DNA from 2 places in the Suipraeoptans intestinalis genome. Region 2 is predicted to be linked to the other one. Evidence: predicted binding sites of a transcription regulator. Region 2 holds the regulator's gene; the other holds the start of a gene.

Region 1 (5,022 bases), on a different contig from region 2:
TGAATGACCTTTTCCACTTCCTCATTGGTAGCTACCACCAGTGTCCCCGTTTTATCAAATCCTGCTGATCCCTTTTCTTCTGCCTCCATTTTCAGGTAAGACTCAAACCCATAGAGACGCACGTCCCAGTATCGGTTTTTCAAAGAATCGTCAAACAGGCATACTGTTCCGGCAGATTTTGCCGTAGAGGCTCCTCCCACTGTATTCTTCTCAAACACCGTAACTTCCGCCTGATCGTAAAGACTCAGATGATAACCCAGACAGGTTCCTGAAATTCCTCCGCCGATGATCCCAATTCTCTTTTTCTCCATTTGTGTGCCCTTCCTTTCTTTTTTATTTCTAACATGAGTTATTTCATGTTATCTACTTTTAATACGGTATGTAATAATACCTCGCAGCCTTTTTTCATCTCTTCTTTTTCTGTCCGCTCATATCTGGAATGGCTGATCCCGCCCTTGCTTGGTACAAAAATCATGCCTGTGGGAAATGCCTGTGCCATCGCCAGAGAATCATGAAATGCTCCGCTGGGAAGGATCGTGTAGCTATAGTCCATCTCCTTGGCCGCCTCCTCGATCTGTTTCCTCAGCCAGTCCTGCATTGGCTGCGGATCATGGTCCGAGATTTTCTGCACCCGAAATTCCAATCCGCTTTTTCGGCAGACTTCCTCCAGATATGCGAAAGCGTTTTTCTCTACCGCCTCCATGATTTCTCGTTCCTGATCCCGGATCTCCAGATGAAACCGGCAGTTTCCCGGGATCACATTGACAGAATTGGGAGAGACCTGTATGGTTCCCACCGTCGCTACGGTAAACTCCTTTCCGGTTTTCTTTACGATTTCAGGGATTTCTCCGATCAGCTCCGCCGCTGCTACCAGTGCATCTTTTCTGTCTCCCATGGCTGTACTTCCTGCATGGTTTGCCTCGCCGAAAATCTCCACCTCAAATCTTACTACTCCGGCGATAGAAGAAACGACTCCGATCGCTTTTTCTTCTCTGTCCAGCCTCGCTCCCTGCTCCACATGAAGCTCCAGAAAGCATTTAACATCCTTTGGCTCCTTCTTTGCTTTCCACACGTCTTCCATCCGGATCCCATAGCTCTTTTCCATCACTTCCTTCTGCCTGTTTCCGCATCCGTCCGCCTCTTCCTCTGACACCTCCAGCGGCTGTCCACAGATAGCGCTGCTTCCAAACAGTCCGCTTCCGAACCTTGCCCCTTCCTCATCTGTAAAAACGATTACTTCAATGGGATGATCGGGAATGTATCCTGCTTTTTTCATAGCCTCACATACCGCCAGGCCTCCCACGCAGCCGGCAGCGCCGTCATATCTGCCTCCATCGGGAACGGTATCCAGATGAGAGCCCAGCAGGATCGCCGGCAAAGCCGGATTCCTTCCTTCCATTCTGGCAATCAGATTCCCCGCTTCGTCTACCCGCGTGGAAATTCCGATTTCTGCAAACCATCCCGCAAACAGCCTTCTTCCTTCCTGATCCTCTTTTGAGTAGGCGATCCTGGAAAATGTGCCGTCCGGCTGTTTTCCACATTGATAAAGTTCCTCCAAATAAAACATGACTTTTTCTGCGTCAATGACCATTCTCTTTTCCTCCCTGTCAGGTTCCACAAGAACAGAAGGTTATTTTTGTGCAATTTATCCTATTATTCCCTTTTCTTTTTCTTTCCCCTGTGTATATTCGTCATTGTAGTTTATTTTTTAACAATTTTCATCGTCATTTCATGATAAAAAACAAAAACCATTTTATCTTTCTCAGATAAAATGGTTTTTGTTTTGCTCCCCGGCAGTACGAAGAAGCAGGCATCCTGCTCCTACCCCTTCTTTAATTTGTCTAGGATCTTACATGCCACAAGCCCGATTCGCACACTCAGCATTTCTCTTGCATCATCAAAGCGCATTCCTGTCATCATTCCGATTTTTTCGATCCGGTAAGCCACCGTCTTGTAGTGGATGTGCAGCTCCTGCGCCGTTTTCATCAGATTTTGATTATAATCCAGGTAGGTGGAAAGCGTCAGGATCCATTCCCTCTTTTGACTTTTATGATCCCTATACAGCTTCTGGAGAGTCTCCGGTATATATTCCTGTAATTCTTCCTCCTTCAACCCTGACAGCAGCTTCAGGATTCCCATGTCGGAAAACAACAGGATATCAGACTTCTCCTTTCCAAAGATGCTGCCTGCAATATCCAGGAATCCCAACGCATCCTCCGCTTCCCGGTAGCTATACTTCAAATTGACGATACCGTCTACTTTTTTCCCCACTCCCGCCTTGATCTCAAAGCCTTTTTTCTGCTCCCGCAGAAACTCTTTCAATTTTTCTATGGCAGCCTGCATGTCTTTTCTAAATTCACATTCATGCTTTTCCATTTCTTCCGTTTCTACTACGATGACCTTATCCAGGTCATTGGATATCACGGCTCCCGGGAACACCCTGCGGATTCTTTCTTTCAGAAGGTTTACATCATCCATCCGGACGTTGATGTCTTTTGGCTCCTTCCCTCTCTTATATTCCATCCCGAAAACAACGACCCGGTACATCCCTCCAAAGGACATGCCAAGCAGGCTTACATTTTTCTTCATATCCTCGATGAAGTGGATCTCTCCGTGCAAAATGTTATGCAAAATATCATTTTGATACTTTTTCTCCAGTTCCAGTACCGCATATCTTCTTGACAGTTCATATTGCAGAGCAGATACCGCACTGTCGATCGCAATATAATCCATGGCGTCCAGTTTTTCCCCGATCTCTGTCACCACCAGATACATCTGGATCCCAAACATCCTCTTCATGCGGACTACGTACTGGTCAACCGCTCTTCCTTCTCCATAAATGTATACACTTCTCTTCATGTACTGGTAGTTGGAGGCGATTTCAGGATCTACCTGGATCAGTTCTCCCGAAACCTCCAGATCAGTGGGAACGGTTTTTGTCTCTCCGATGCAAACCCCATTTTGATCATACACCCCCGTCGGATTGCTGATGAGCTTGCCCAGTACCGTCAGCAGCTTCACGATCCCGTCCTCTTCCGGTTTCAAAGACAGTACTAGCGCCTCGAAATTATCTCTGGTCGTCTTAAAATATTTCAGCCGTTTTACCTCGTCACTAAACAGCTCCCCCATGATCACTTCCATAATGTCCTTAAACGAAGTATCAAAATCCACAGACAGACAGGGAATCTCCCTGCGATTCGCATAAGCCTTGAACATTTCTACTTTTTCTTCTGCAAAGTCAATGTTCCGTCCTCGTTTCAGGATCACCGCACTGATCTTTTTTTGCTCCAGTTCCCGGATATAGCCTTCCATTTCCAACAGGCTGCAGGATTTGAAGGCATACAGTCCCGTCAGAAGCACTTCGCCGCCATTGATAAATTTGACAATATCCGGCGCTTCAATGATCGTCACTCCCCCGATCTCATTATCCAGATGATCTTCTCCGGCAATCACCCTCATTTTCCCCAAACCACTCTGCTCCATCAAATCTCTCACACGATATTTCATGCTTTATCCTCTCCTATCCTTCCACCTGGTCTGCAGTCGTCTTTTTGTCTGCTCCAAAACCCGCACAGCCTCTTTTGCGGGAATCTGTTTCAAAGTTTCTGCAAGCCCGGCAAAGCCGGTCATGGATGTTTGCCAGAGTTTCTTCTACCGGTAGGTTTCCGTCCTTGGCATCTAAGCTTTTCGGATCATATCTTTTTTAATCTCCGCCAGCGAATCTGCTCCGCACATTTCCATAGTATCCTTTAGTTCCCCGCCTATTTTCTCCACGTAAAGCTTCACCCCTTCTTCGCCGCCTCCGTATACCGCCGTTACAAAAGGCCGTGCCAGGATCACTCCGTCGGCGCCAAGAGCCAGCGCCTTAAATACATCCACGCCCGAGCGAATACCGCCGTCTACAAAGACGCGCATACTTCCCTCCACTGCCTCTACAATCTCTTCTAACACCTCCGCCGTAGCAGGACACTGATCCAGCACCCGTCCGCCGTGATTGGATACGATGATAGCCGATGCGCCTGCCTGCTTTGCTTTCAGTGCGCCCTTTCCTGTCATGATCCCTTTCACGATAAACGGAACAGAGGCGGCGTCCACAATTTCCCGCAGCTCCTCTACGGATTTTCTTCCTGCCGGAGGCACCATGTTTTTCAGGAAGGGAAGTCCTGCTGCATCTACGTCCATCGCAACCGCAAACGCGCCCGAATCCTGCACCTGCCGCATTTTCTCCCGAATGGTTTCCAGGTTCCACGGCTTTATGGTGGGGATCCCCAGTCCTTTCGCCTTTTTTACCGCCTCCGTTGCCGCTTTCATCACCTCTGCGTTCACGCCGTCTCCCGTCATTGCCACGATCCCTGCCTGCGCACAGGCGGATACGAGAACGTCATTGTAGGAAGCGTCATTGTATTTCTCTCCATAATGCAGGTTGACCGCGCCTACAGGACCTGCAAAAAAAGGATAGCGGAACTTACGTCCAAACATTTCAAATGTGGTATCCACTTCCTGTTTCTCTGTCAGGGTGTCCATCTGCACCCGAATTTCCTGCCACTTCTCATAATTACGGATGGCCGTATCTCCAACGCCTTTTGCCCCGGGTCCCGGTATCTGATTCCTGCAGGCTTTCCCGTTACACACCGGACAGGCTTTGCAGAATTTTCCAATTTCTCCCTGTGCTGCTTTTAGCATCTCTTCGTATGTCATTTGCCTTCCCTCTTTCTCTTGAAATTTATCTTGATCTGTTTTTTACAAAACAGCAAGTATCTTTCTCACTCTTTTTTGCTTTCTTCTTTCACGGTTCCCTTTCGCGGTTTTCTTTGCGGTTTTCTTTCTCCGTCCCTTTTTCTGTTTTCTATTTCGCACTTTTTGAAAGATAGCTTCCGTATGTGAACTGGCTTCATCTTACTCTGAAAAGCGGCGCAATGCAAGTCCGTTTCCCCTTACTACCTTTTTTCTCATCGACAGATCGCCGACAACTGAGTTGACAGCAAGTATGAGGTGTGATATTTTTATATCATAATGTGATAA
Region 2 (5,022 bases):
TGCAAGGTGTGCTATCTCCTCTGCCATTTCCACAGTATATACCGTTTGCCGTATCTCATGGGAGATCGCCTCTGCCCTCTGTTCCGGAAAAATACAACCAAGCACCAGAACCGGCTTTTTTACTCCGTCTTTCCTCAGAACCATCGCCTCGTCCAGCGTCGCCACGGCAAATCCCCAGAGATATTCTTTTTCTTCCAAAAGATGTGCCACCGGCAGGGCTCCGTGGCCACAGCCGTCTGCTTTCAGAACGGTCAGCATCCTGGTGCCTTCCTTCAGGTTCGCTTTCATCTGTTCCACATTGGATTCAATGGCATCCAAATTGATCTTCGCACAAGCTCTTGCATATGTTTTCATCTTTCTTCCTCCTCTTTCCATACCCTTCCCAGACTTTCCAGAAAATCTTTTTCCAAAACACTGTAGCTTCCCTTTTGCTCTCTCGCAAGGTCTGCCGCCCGCCCGTGGAGCCAGACCCCCAGCGCTCCCGCCTCCCAGGGATCCATTCCCTGTGCCAGAAGCGCCGTCAAAATACCGGACAGGATGTCGCCGGATCCTGCTTTGGCCACCGATTGGTTCCCCGTCAGGTTCAAAGCCATCCTCCTTTCGTCTGCCACCAGGGTCCTGGCATCCTTCAGGATACAGGTCACCTGATAGTCTCTCACAAATTCCCGCAGGACTTCTATCCTCTCTTCTTTCCACCGCTCTGCCGGGCACTGCAGCAGCCGGCTCATTTCCCCGATGTGAGGCGTCAGTATTACCGCTCTTCCCAAAAACTGCTTTCTCTTTAGCTTCCTCTGTGCCAGAAGATTCAGGCCGTCTGCATCGATCACGCAAGGAAGGCCGCTTTCTTTGAGTACGGTTTCCAGGATCTGATCCGCATCGGCTCCTGTTCCCATTCCCGGCCCGATGGTCACTGCATCCGCCCAGTTCAGCAGTTCCAGCAATTGATTTCGGTCAAAGCTTTCATATTCACTGACCATCGCCTGGGGCAGAAGGGTCTGCAAAATGACCCTGTTTTCCGCCGGAGTATAGATCCGCACCATCCCCGCCCCGCTCAGATAAGCGGCCTGTCCGCTCAAGTAGGCGGCTCCTGCCATCCCTCTGCTTCCTGCTATCAGAAGGATTTTTCCATAAGTCCCCTTGTGGGAATCTTCTTTCCGAAGCGGCAGAAGCTGTCGGTATTCCTCCTGTTCCAGAAGAAAGCAGGCGTCCTTTTCCTGAACCCCGTCCAAAGAGATCCCGATATCCCTGCAGAGGATTTCCCCCGCATACTGCTTCCCGGGAAAGAGAAAGAGACCTGGCTTTTCCACCTGAAAGGTGACGGTTACCTGCGCTTTTAATGCTTCTCCGTAGATCTTTCCGGTGGAGACGCAAACGCCGGAAGGCACATCCACCGCCCAGACTTCTTTTTTCAGGGCGTTTAGACGCCGGATCAGCTCCTGATCCCGGGGCGACAGTTCCCTGGAAAGACCCACGCCAAACATAGCGTCCACCAGCAGATCGCCGTCCTCCTCCCGGTATTCTTTCTCCATCCGGCATCCCCTCTCCAACAGGCGCTGCATCTCCCAGAAAAAAAGCGGACTGCCCTTTTTTTGATCGCCTGTGACCACCACCGTCACGTCCACATTCCGCTCCTTCAGGATCCTGGCAATAGCAAGGCCGTCTCCTCCATTGTTGCCTGTTCCGCATAAAACACAGACCTTGGACAAATCCGTCTTTCTTTTCAGCAGCGCCTCCACAAAAGCAAAGGCCGCCCGCTCCATCAAAGTCTCCGCCGGGATCCCTTTTTGTGAGATGGTGTATGCGTCCGCCTGTTTCATCTGCTCTTTTGTCAGCAGCATTCTCACCGGCTCTTCCCCTCCTTCATAAAAAAGGACGTGTAACAGCAAGACTGTCCTCCCCACACTCTTTTTGTTACACGTCTGTATGTATCGTTATTTGCGATGTTCTTCCTTGTATCTGCTGATATTATAAGACAACTGCATCAGACTTTCTGACAGATGCACGTTTTCCACAATGATATGATCCGGAAGATTCAGATCTGTGTGGGCAAAATTCCAGATCGCCCTGACTCCGTTTTCCACCAGACGGTCTGCAACTTCAAGCGCCTTATCTTTTGGAATCGTCAAAACGGCGATCTCCACCTCGTTATTCTTCACGAAAGAATTGATCTCATCCATCATGCGGATGGGAACTCCTCGGATCGTCACTCCCTCCAGTCTGGGATTTACATCGAAGATCCCTTTCAGGATAAACCCTCTGCTCTCAAAAGCGGCGTAATTGGCCAGCGCCTGTCCCAGATTTCCTGCTCCGATGATGATGATGTTATGATCCTGCTCCAGACCCAGGATCTTTCCGATTTCCGTGTAAAGATATTTGACATTGTAGCCGTATCCCTGCTGTCCGAATCCGCCGAAATTGTTCAGGTCCTGACGGATCTGGGATGCCGTCACTTTCATGCGCTTGCTCAGGTCATTTGAGGAGATCCTTTCCATTCCATTTTCCAAAAGTTCTCCCAAATAACGGTAATATCTTGGCAGCCTGCGGATCACAGCCTGTGAAATTTCTCTTTCTTCCACTATTTTGTCCTCCCATAGGTTTTGTCGCTATCATTTTGTCATTATTATATAGAATTCCATTGTCAAAGTCAAACTTTTTGGGTTGTATTTTCTCCGGTATCCGTTATAATAAAATAGCTGTTTTACCGTGAAATCTCACAGCAGAAACGAGGGATATCCATGCTTTTGGCATGTCATCAGATTACCAAATCCTTCGGGGAACAACGTATTCTCTCCGAAGGTTCTTTCCACATAGAAGACCATGAAAAGGCCGCCCTTGTAGGACCCAACGGAGCCGGAAAGTCTACTCTTTTAAAAATCCTGACCGGAGAGATCGCTGCCGATTCCGGAAGCGTTATCCTTGCGAAGGGAAAAACTCTGGGCTATCTGTCCCAGCATCAGGCCATGGAAAGCCGGGCTACCATCTATCAGGAAGTGCGCCTGGCCAAAGCTCATATTTTTCAACTGGAAGAAACGATCCGGACGGTGGAGCAGGAATTAAAGCACCTTTCCGGCAGCGCTTTGCAGGATCGTCTGGAGCATTACCACCGTCTGGTAGAGTCCTTTGAACGCCAGAACGGCTACGCCTGTGAAAGCGAGATCACCGGGGTCCTGAAGGGACTGGGCTTTTCAGAAGAAGAATTTGAAAAACCGGTAGCCTCCCTGTCGGGTGGGCAGAAGACCCGCGTAGCCCTTGGTAAGCTGCTTTTGTCCAAACCGGATCTTCTTCTTCTGGATGAGCCCACCAACCATCTGGATCTGGATTCCGTGGTATGGCTGGAATCCTACCTGAGCGGCTGTCCCGGCGCCGTCCTGATCGTCTCCCATGACCGGTATTTTCTGAATCGGACCGTCTCTAAGATCATTGATCTGGATCACGGCTCCCTTTCTGTCTATTCCGGCAACTATGACCTGTACGCCGCAAAAAAAAGAGACCGGATCGAAGCCCGAAAAAAGGAGTATCTGAAGCAGCAGCAGGAAATCAAACACCAGGAAGCCGTGATTGAAAAACTGCGTTCCTTTAACCGGGAAAAATCCATCAAGCGGGCAGAAAGCCGGGAAAAACTGCTGGAAAGGATCACCCCTCTTGAAAAGCCTGCAGACCCTTCTGCTTCCATGCATCTAAAGCTGGAGCCTTCCATCCTCAGTGGAAACGACGTGCTGACAGTTTCCGGACTGACCAAGGCCTATCCCTCTCAGCCTCTGTTTGCTGATGTGGATTTTCAGATAAAGAGAGGGGAACATGTCGCCGTCATAGGCGGAAACGGAACAGGAAAAACCACTCTTCTGAAGATTTTAAACCGGGTCGTAAAAGCAGACCGGGGAGAATTCCTTCTGGGATCCCAGGTAAAGATCGGCTACTATGACCAGGAGCATCATGTACTTCACATGGACAAGACTGTATTTGAAGAGATATCCGACGCCTATCCTTCCCTTACCGGGACAAAGATCCGCAACGTGCTGGCTGCCTTTCTGTTTACCGGCGACGATGTGTTCAAACAGATCTCCGCTCTCAGCGGCGGGGAAAGAGGACGGGTATCCCTGGCCAAGCTGATGCTCTCCGAGGCAAACTTCCTCATTCTGGACGAGCCTACCAACCACCTGGACATCACCTCCAAGGAGATTCTGGAGCAGGCCCTCAACGATTATACCGGCACCCTTCTGTTTGTTTCCCATGACCGGTATTTTATCAATCAGACGGCTTCCCGCATTCTGGAGCTTTCTGACGGCAGTTTCCATAATTATCTAGGAAATTACGATTACTATCTGGAGAAAAAGGCGCAGCAGAGCTCTGCTTTGGAGCAGTCCTCTTCTTCCGCTTCTTCCTCCCCCGCCTCTTCTTCCGGATCCCGTCTGTCCTGGCAGGAACAAAAAGAGCTGCAGGCCAGGGAACGAAAGCGTCAGAACGATCTGCAAAAGACAGAGACGGCTATCATGGAGCTGGAGGCTCGCTGCGAGGAGATCGACCACCTTATGACGCTGGAAGAGAATTTTACCAACTCTGTTTTGTGTCAGGAATTGGCGACGGAACATGCCTCTTTGCAGGAGCAGCTGGAAGCCCTTTACGTCCGATGGGAGGAACTGGAAGAAGCTTCCCTCTGATTTTTAAAACCCCCTTTTTACAGCCTGACTGGAAGCTTCCGTCAGATCCAAGCTATAAAAAGGGGGTTTTATTTTCTGTGTTTCATTTTATTTCGGCCGGCTGATGTCCCTTTGGTCATCCGAAGGAGCGCCTACAAAAGCCCCTCCAGTGTCCGTTTTACTTCCCGGATAAACCCTTCACTGTCCAGCACCGTCACATCCTCCAAAGACGTAATCAGTGCCAGATCCTTTGTCATTTTTCCCTTTTCAATGGTGGATAAGGTGGCTTCCTCCAGCTTTTTTGCAAACTCCATCAGTCTTTTGTTTCCATCCAGTTCTCCTCTTTTTCGCAAAGCGCCTGTCCACGCAAAGATCGTCGCCACCG

What was found. The regulator Rex, encoded in region 2, represses fermentation and respiration genes when NADH is low (regulators of the CRP and FNR family bind a similar motif). The targets are predictions, from matches to a motif close to ATTGTTAANTANTTAACAAT.
Region 1: the regulator Rex is predicted to act here: its motif matches at 1,697-1,716, upstream of SOW26_RS08800 (Zn-dependent hydrolase).

Annotation. Positions count from the first base shown of each region.
Region 1 covers NZ_JAXFXH010000025.1:99,312-104,333, forward strand. Annotated here, with positions in the region: gene SOW26_RS08795 (NAD(P)/FAD-dependent oxidoreductase) at 1-311, opposite strand, end outside; gene SOW26_RS08800 (Zn-dependent hydrolase) at 350-1,591, opposite strand; gene SOW26_RS08805 (PucR family transcriptional regulator) at 1,822-3,507, opposite strand; gene SOW26_RS08810 (alpha-hydroxy-acid oxidizing protein) at 3,679-4,698, opposite strand.
Region 2 covers NZ_JAXFXH010000019.1:39,829-44,850, reverse strand. Annotated here, with positions in the region: gene alr (alanine racemase) at 1-354, opposite strand, end outside; gene SOW26_RS06050 (NAD(P)H-hydrate dehydratase) at 351-1,886, opposite strand; gene SOW26_RS06045 (redox-sensing transcriptional repressor Rex) at 1,932-2,576, opposite strand; gene SOW26_RS06040 (ABC-F family ATP-binding cassette domain-containing protein) at 2,736-4,658, shown strand; gene SOW26_RS06035 (NADP-dependent isocitrate dehydrogenase) at 4,790-5,022, opposite strand, start outside.